2 regions of the Thermobifida alba genome follow, and region 2 is predicted to be linked to the other one. Evidence: riboswitches for the same ligand, from Rfam matches in the RefSeq annotation. Region 2 holds a riboswitch; the other holds the start of a gene.
The links. A riboswitch is a leader RNA that binds a small molecule or an ion and turns the genes downstream of it on or off. The one in region 2 is predicted to bind thiamine pyrophosphate.

Region 1 (3,651 bases), 1.6 Mb from region 2:
GGTGGTCGGCGAGGCCGGTACCGCGGAGCAGGCGCTCAGCCGCATCTCCGCGGTGAAACCGGACGTGGCGGTGCTCGACGTGCGGCTGCCCGACGGTTCCGGGGTCGAGGTGTGCCGGGAGGTCAGGTCCGCCCACCCCGAGATCGCCTGCCTGATGCTGACCTCCTTCGCCGACGACGACGCGCTCTTCGAGGCGGTCATGGCGGGCGCCTCCGGATACGTGCTCAAGCAGATCCACGGCTCCGATCTGGTGGGGGCGGTGCGTACGGTCGCGGCGGGCGGTTCGCTGCTCGACCCGCGCAGCACCGGGCGCATGCTGGACCGGCTGCGGCAGAACGGCGGCAGGCCCGACCCGCTGGCCGCGCTCACCCCGCAGGAACGGCAGATCCTCGACCTGATCGGGGAGGGGCTGACCAACCGGCAGATCGGGGAGCGGCTCTTCCTGGCGGAGAAGACCGTGAAGAACTACGTCTCCAGCCTGCTGGGGAAGCTCGACCTGAAACGCCGTACCCAGGCGGCGGTGCTCGTCGCGCAGTTGCGGGCGAAGAACCAGATCTGACTCCCTCCGGGAGGGCCGAGACGTTCAGGAGGAGGGCGCATGAACGTGGATGGGCGTGGCGCGGCCGCCACCGACACGGCCGGGTTGGAAGTGCTCACCCGGGAGGAGTGCCTGCGGCTGCTGGCCGAGGCTCCGATCGGCCGTATCGTCTTCACTGACCAGGCGCTTCCCGCGGTCCAACCCGTCAACTTCACCATGCTGGGGACGGACATCGTCGTCCGCACCTCGCCGGAGTCCAAACTCGCGCAGGCCACTCGGGACACGGTGGTCGCGTTCGAGGTGGACGACTACGACGTGGCGACGCGCACCGGCTGGTCGGTGATGGTGGTCGGGATCGGCCACGCGGTCGACGACCCCGAGGAGCGGGCGGTGCTGGAGGCGCTGCCGCTGCGTTCCTGGGCGCCGGGGCCCCGCTCGCACTTCATCCGCATCATGACCGACATCGTCACCGGGCGCCGCATTCCCCGGAGGCCCTGACCTCTGTCTCTCCTCCTCCGCGAGACCCTCCGTTCCCCCTCCCCGCGGTGAGGGCTAGAGTGACTGGCGTAACCACGCGGGGTGTCCCATGCGGGACTGAGACGGGCCGGGGCCCGAACCCGTTGAACCTGATCTCGTTAGCACGAGCGGAGGAACGGTGGGCGTGCTTCCTGTTGCCGCCGGTGAGACCGGTTTCACCGCCGACCTTGGGCGTCGGCACGCGGACCTGTTCGAGGCCTTCTACCAGCATCCCTTCCTCAAGGGCCTGCGCGAGGGCAGCCTCGCCAGGGAACAGGTGCTGCACTACGTCGGTCAGGACCACCAGTACCTGACCGCCTACGTCCGCTGCTACGGCCTGGGGCTGGCGCTCTCCCCGGACCGGGAGTGGATGCGGTTCTTCCACGACGGCGCTTCGGTGATCCTCGGCGCGGAGAGCCACGCGCACGAGGCGCTGTGCGAGTACGCGGGCGTCTCCTACGAGGAAGCGCAGGTCGACCACCTGGCGCCCAGCGCGCAGGCGTACGTCGACCACATGATGGCGGCGGGCCGCGACACCCTCGGTGTGCTGCTGGCCGCGCTGCTGCCGTGCCCGTGGACCTACCTCTGGGCCGCGGCGCGGTTCACCGAGGAGGCGCCGCTGGCCGCCGACCACCCCTTCCACGGCTGGTGGGACTTCTACGCGGGACGGTACGAGACGGACAAGCTCGCCTGGACGCGTTCGCTGCTGGACCGGGCGGCCGCCGAGGCGGGGCCCGCCGAACGGGAGCGGATGGAGCGGGCGTTCGTGGCCAGCTGCCACCACGAGGTCCGGTTCTGGGAGATGGCGTGGTCCCTGGAGGACTGGACTCCGCCGAACGGTTCCTGACCCGGGCACCGGCGGCCGGTCCGCGCGGACCGGCCGCCGGTGCGGCGGGCTACAGCGACAGGCCCTCGCCCAGCAGCCCCTTGCCGAGCAGGCCCTCGGTGGACAGGCCCAGCGTCTCGGCGGGGTCGGCGGCGTCACGCTGCGGCACGACGTCGGGCGCGGCGCCGCCGAGCAGCGACCCGGCCCTCTCCTGGTGGACCGCGGACCGGCGTTCGATCTCGTCGAGCAGCACCTGCGCGGTGTCCTTGCCCTCGGGCAGCACGGTCAGGTCACCGGAGACGGTCGGCTTCTCCTCGCCCTCGGTGACGGGGGCCCTCATCGGGACGATCCGGTCGTCGACCAGGTCGCCCGGCAGCGAGTCCGCGGGCGCTGCCTCACCGGGCAGGCTGATGCCGAGCCCGCCGAGCGGTCCGGTGAGGTTCTCGGCGGTCGGCACGGCGGCGAAGGCGACGCCGCCGCCCAGGGCGACCAGCCCTGCGGCGCCCAGGGAGAGGACGACGGTCTTCACGGTGGCGCGGATGGTGTCGAACATGGGTTCTCCTCACTGAGTCGGTGTTCGGGGAAGGAACACGAGATGTGCGGCCGGGACGGGAGTCGGCGGGTGTGGGGTGCGACTCCGGCGTGCCGACACGTCAGCCGAGCGGTTCGACGGGCCGTTCAGCTGACCTGAGCCCCGCGGCGGTCGGGTGCGCGGAGTTCAGGACAGCTTCCAGAGCGGGCTGGGGCCGCGGGCCGGTCGGGCGGGAAGGACGCGTCGCCGGTGGTCGGAGACGGTCGGCCGCCGGGGCGGTGCGCGGTCGCGGGCCCGGAACCGGAGCGGCTAGTCGGGGGAGAAGGAGGGGTCGGCCGCGTGCTGTCGGGTCGGAAACGCGGCGGTCGGGCCGACCGTGGCGGTGAGTGCGTCGCGGCGGGGCGCGGCGGGCGGGCGGGGGAGGTAGCCGACGAGCGCCCCGGGGAACGAGGGGCCCTGCTGCTGGGCCTGTGCGGGCTGGGGCGGAGCGGACGCCGCGGTCGCGGACGGTTCCGTTCCGGGGTCGGCCGGGGGCGCGGCGGTGGCGTCCGGTTCGGACGCGGTGGGGTCGAGGACGGGGCTTGCTGCGGGGGCGGCGCCGGATCCGGCCTCTCCGGACTCTGGGGAGCGCCGGGGAGAGGTGTCCGGGGTGCCGGGTGCTTCGGCGGGGGCGCGGCCGGTCTCGGGGGAGCCGGACCGGGGGCCGGTCGGCGTCGCCGGGGACGGGTCCGCCGCGACCGGGTCGAGCAGCGGGCCGAGGCCGACGGCCCGGGGGAGGTCGACCGGCGGCGCCGGCGCGGCGGAGTCGTCCGGGGTGAGCACGTCCTGCACGGTTCCGGTCAGGTCGGCGATCTCGACAGGCTGCTGCGCCCCGGCCCGTTCCGGGACCAGGGCGACCTCGGTGAGGGTGTCGAGCGTGTCGGCGAACGCCGGGGCCGTCGCGCCGAGCACCCAGGCGACCAGGGTGAACCAGCCGAGGGCCACGGCGCGGCGCACCGGGAGGGACCAGAGGGCGCGACCGAGACCGCGGAAGCGCGGTGTGCGCTCCGTCCGTCTCCTCCACGTCATGGTGTCCTCCGGGTGTGCCGCCGACATGTGAACACTTTGAGTAGTTCTTTGCTTACTCAAAGTGTTGCTCGCTGTGGTCAGTGACCGTAGCACGACCACGGCTCAGAAGGGGAGCCGCTGCGGGGAAAACACCGTGCTCACCTGGACCGTTGGGACCAAAGCCCCGGCCGT
Region 2 (3,651 bases):
GAGCGGGGTCCGACCGGTCCGGCCGCCGCGCGCGGCCGCGTCGCCCGGGCGCTCAGTCCGCCGCGGCCTCGGCCAGGCGGCGCCGGAACTCCGCCGCCGCCGCCCGCGGGTCCTCGGCCCGGGTGATGGCGCGCACCACCACGACCCGGCGGGCCCCGGCCGCCAGCACCTCGTCGAGGTTGTCCAGGTCGATGCCGCCGATGGCGAACCAGGGCCGGGCGGGGCCGAGCGCGGCGACCCGCGCCACCTCGCCGAGGCCCGCGGCGGGACGGCCCGGCTTGGTGGGCGTGGCCCACGCCGGGCCGATGCAGAAGTAGTCGACGCCCTCCTCGCGGTCGGCCGCCGCGGACAGCTCCGCCGTGCTGGTGGAGCGGCCGATCAGCGGACGGTCGCCGAGGATCGCGCGGGCGTACGGCACGGGCAGGTCGCGCTGGCCCAGGTGGAGCACGTCGGCCCCGACGGCGTGGGCGATGTCGGCGCGGTCGTTGACCGCCAGCAGCGCCCCGTGGCGCTCGCAGGCCTCGCGCACCGTCTCCAGCGCGGCGAGCTCCTCGCGCGCCTCCAGGGTCTTGTCGCGCAGCTGCACGATGTCGACGCCCCCGGCCAGCGCCGCGTCGAGGAACTCGGCGAGGTCGCCGCGGTCGGCACGGGCGTCGGTGCACAGGTACAGCCGGGCGGCCTCAAGCCGCTTGCGCAGGGTCTCGTCCACGCCCCCCACCCTAGCCGCCGCCGGACCGCCGGGCCGGGCCGGGCCTCAGAGCAGCATCGCCTGGGCGCGGCGGTGCACCTCGGTGCCGCGGTTGGCGCGGATCGCCTCGATGGGGGTGCCCGGCAGGCTGTCGTCGGCGGTGAACATCCAGCGCAGCGCCTCCTCCGGGGTGAAGCCGCTGTCGGCCAGCAGGGTGAGCGCGCCCCGCAGGCCCTTGGGGGTGGTGCCGTCGACGATGAACGCGGCCGGGACCGAGACCTCTCCCGCGCGGGTGACGCCCAGGAGTCTGTGGTCGCGGATCATCTGCCTGACCCGGTTGGGGCTGACGTTGAGCGCGGCGGCGGCTTCCCGGAGGGTGAGCCACTCGCCCACGAGCGCATCGATGTCGCGGTCGATCGGTGTCACGGTTCCAATCTCGCACATCCGGCGCCCGGGCACCTCCCCTCTCCGGCCGTGATCGCTGTAGGCGTACACATCGGGCCTTTACCCCCGTACCACCTGGGCGACCTAGAATGCGAACGAAAGCGAAACCCGCGGGAGCCGGACGGAACCGGCTGAGAGGGAGGCTGGCGGCTTCCGACCGCAGAACCTGATCCGGGTCATACCGGCGAAGGGAGTGGAGCGCCGTGGACCTGCGCTCGTTCCCCGACGTACTCGTCGTCGGGGGTGGACTGATCGGCCTGGTCACCGCGTGGCGCGCGGCCCGCCTCGGCATGCGGGTGACCGTGGTCGCCGCGGATGAGTCGGGCGCCGCGTCCGGGGTGGCCGCAGGCATGCTGACCCCCGCGACGGAGGCGGTGTTCGGCGAGGAGTCGCTGATGCGCTTCGGGCTGCGCTCCCTCAGCCGCTATCCCGACTTCGTCGCCGACCTCGCCGAGGACACCGGTGTGGACCCCGGTTACCGCACCAAGGGCACCCTGCAGGTGGCCTTCGACCCCGACGACCTGGCCGTCCTCTCCGAACTGGAGAAGCTGCGGGCCGATCTCGGCATCCGGACCGAACGGCTCACCTCACGCGAGTGCCGCCGCCTGGAGCCGATGCTGGCCCCCTCGGTGCGCGGCGGCTTCCTGGCCCCCGACGACCACTCGGTGGACCCGCGCCGCCTCGCCTCGGCGCTGCGGTCGGCCGCCGCCGCGCGCGGCGTGGTGTTCGTGCCCGACCGCGTCGTCCGGGTGGTGGTCGAGGGCGACTCCGTGCGCGGCGTGGTCCTGGACCGCGGCGACGTCGTGGAGGCGGGCCAGGTGGTGCTCGCCGCGGGCGTGTGGACCTCCCTGATCGACGGACTGCCCGACGGGGTGGTCCCCCCGCTGCGCCCGGTCAAGGGACAGCTGCTGCGGCTGCGCGTCCCCACGGGGGTCGAGCCGATCGTGACCCGCACGGTGCGCGGCCTGGTCCGGGGCTTTCCCGTGTACCTGGTGCCGCGCACCGACAGCGAGGTGGTCCTGGGCGCGACCCAGGAGGAGATGGGCTTCGACACCCGGCTGACCGTCGGAGGGGTCTGGGAGCTCCTGCGCGACGCCCGCGAACTGCTTCCCGGGATCACCGAACTGGCGATCCACGAGACCTGCGTGGGCCTGCGCCCCGGCTCCCCCGACAACGAACCCCTGCTGGGGCCCACCCGCCTGCGCGGACTGCACCTGGCCGTCGGACACTTCCGGCACGGGGTGCTGTTCACCCCGGCGACCGGGGACGTCATGGCCGAGGCCCTGAGCACCGGGCGGCTGCCCGAGTACGCGAGCCACCTCGCGGCGGACCGCCCCCTCCCCACCCCCTCATCATCGGAAGGGATCGAATGACCGTGAACGCGATCATCAACGGCGAGACGCGCCAGCTTGCTCCGGACACCACCGTCGCCGACGTGGTGCGCTCCCTGACCAGAGCGGAGTCCGGCGTGGCGGTGGCGCTCAACGACGAGGTGGTGCCCAGGACCGACTGGGTGCGCACCGTCGTGTCCCCCGACGACCGGGTGGACGTGCTCACCGCCGTCCAGGGGGGCTGACTTGACCGACACCCTGACCGGGAACCCCCGCTCCGACACCGGCACCGCCGACGACCCGCTGGTGATCGCCGGGCGGTCGTTCGGTTCCCGGCTCATCATGGGCACCGGCGGCGCGCCGTCGCTGCGGGTGCTGTCGGAGGCGCTGCGCGCCTCCGGCACCGAGTTGACCACCGTGGCGATGCGCCGGGTCGACCCGAACGCCGAGGGGTCGGTCTGGGACGTGCTGCGGGAGAACGCCATCAGCCCGCTGCCCAACACCGCGGGCTGCTTCACCGCCGTCGACGCGCTGCGCACCGCCCGCCTGGGCCGCGAGGCGCTGGAGACCGACTGGGTGAAGCTGGAGGTGGTCGCCGACGAGCGCACCCTGCTCCCCGACCCGGTGGAGACGCTGGACGCCGCCGAACGGCTGGTGGACGACGGCTTCACCGTGCTCGCCTACACCAACGACGACCCCGTGCTGGCCCGCCGGCTGGAGCAGGTGGGCTGCGCCGCGGTGATGCCGCTGGGCGCGCCGATCGGCTCGGGCATGGGGATCCGCAACCCGCACAACATCGAACTGATCGTCGAGGAGGCCCGGGTCCCCGTCATCCTGGACGCGGGCATCGGCACCGCCAGCGACGCGGCGCTGGCCATGGAACTGGGCTGCGACGCGGTGCTGCTGGCCACCGCGGTCACCCGGGCGCAGGACCCGGTGCTGATGGCGCACGCCATGCGCGAGGCGGTGACGGCCGGGCGGCGGGCGCGGCTGGCCGGACGCATCCCGGTCCGGCGCTACGCGCACGCCTCCTCCCCGGCCCGCGAGTCCTGACCCGGCCGGGCGGGGCCGGGGGGAGGTCCCCGGCCCCGCCCGGCCGGTCCGCGACCAGGAAGAAACCGTCTCGACACCGTCGGATTCCGCGATCCACCGTAAACTGCCCCTCGTGGACATGACGGCTGCGGACGC

Region 1: linked by a shared signal. The riboswitch ahead of tenA (thiaminase II) and the one ahead of thiO (glycine oxidase ThiO) in region 2 are both predicted to bind thiamine pyrophosphate.

The regions. Positions count from the first base shown of each region.
Region 1 is NZ_CP051627.1:3,708,533-3,712,183, reverse strand. Features, by position in the region: gene FOF52_RS16440 (response regulator) at 1-559, shown strand, start outside; gene FOF52_RS16435 (pyridoxamine 5'-phosphate oxidase family protein) at 599-1,036, shown strand; TPP riboswitch at 1,104-1,209, shown strand; gene tenA (thiaminase II) at 1,200-1,901, shown strand; gene FOF52_RS16425 (hypothetical protein) at 1,951-2,433, opposite strand; gene FOF52_RS16420 (hypothetical protein) at 2,722-3,408, opposite strand.
Region 2 is NZ_CP051627.1:437,933-441,583, reverse strand. Features, by position in the region: gene thiE (thiamine phosphate synthase) at 53-709, opposite strand; gene FOF52_RS01985 (Rv2175c family DNA-binding protein) at 755-1,114, opposite strand; TPP riboswitch at 1,233-1,343, shown strand; gene thiO (glycine oxidase ThiO) at 1,336-2,505, shown strand; gene thiS (sulfur carrier protein ThiS) at 2,508-2,708, shown strand; gene FOF52_RS01970 (thiazole synthase) at 2,710-3,516, shown strand; gene pknB (Stk1 family PASTA domain-containing Ser/Thr kinase) at 3,629-3,651, shown strand, end outside.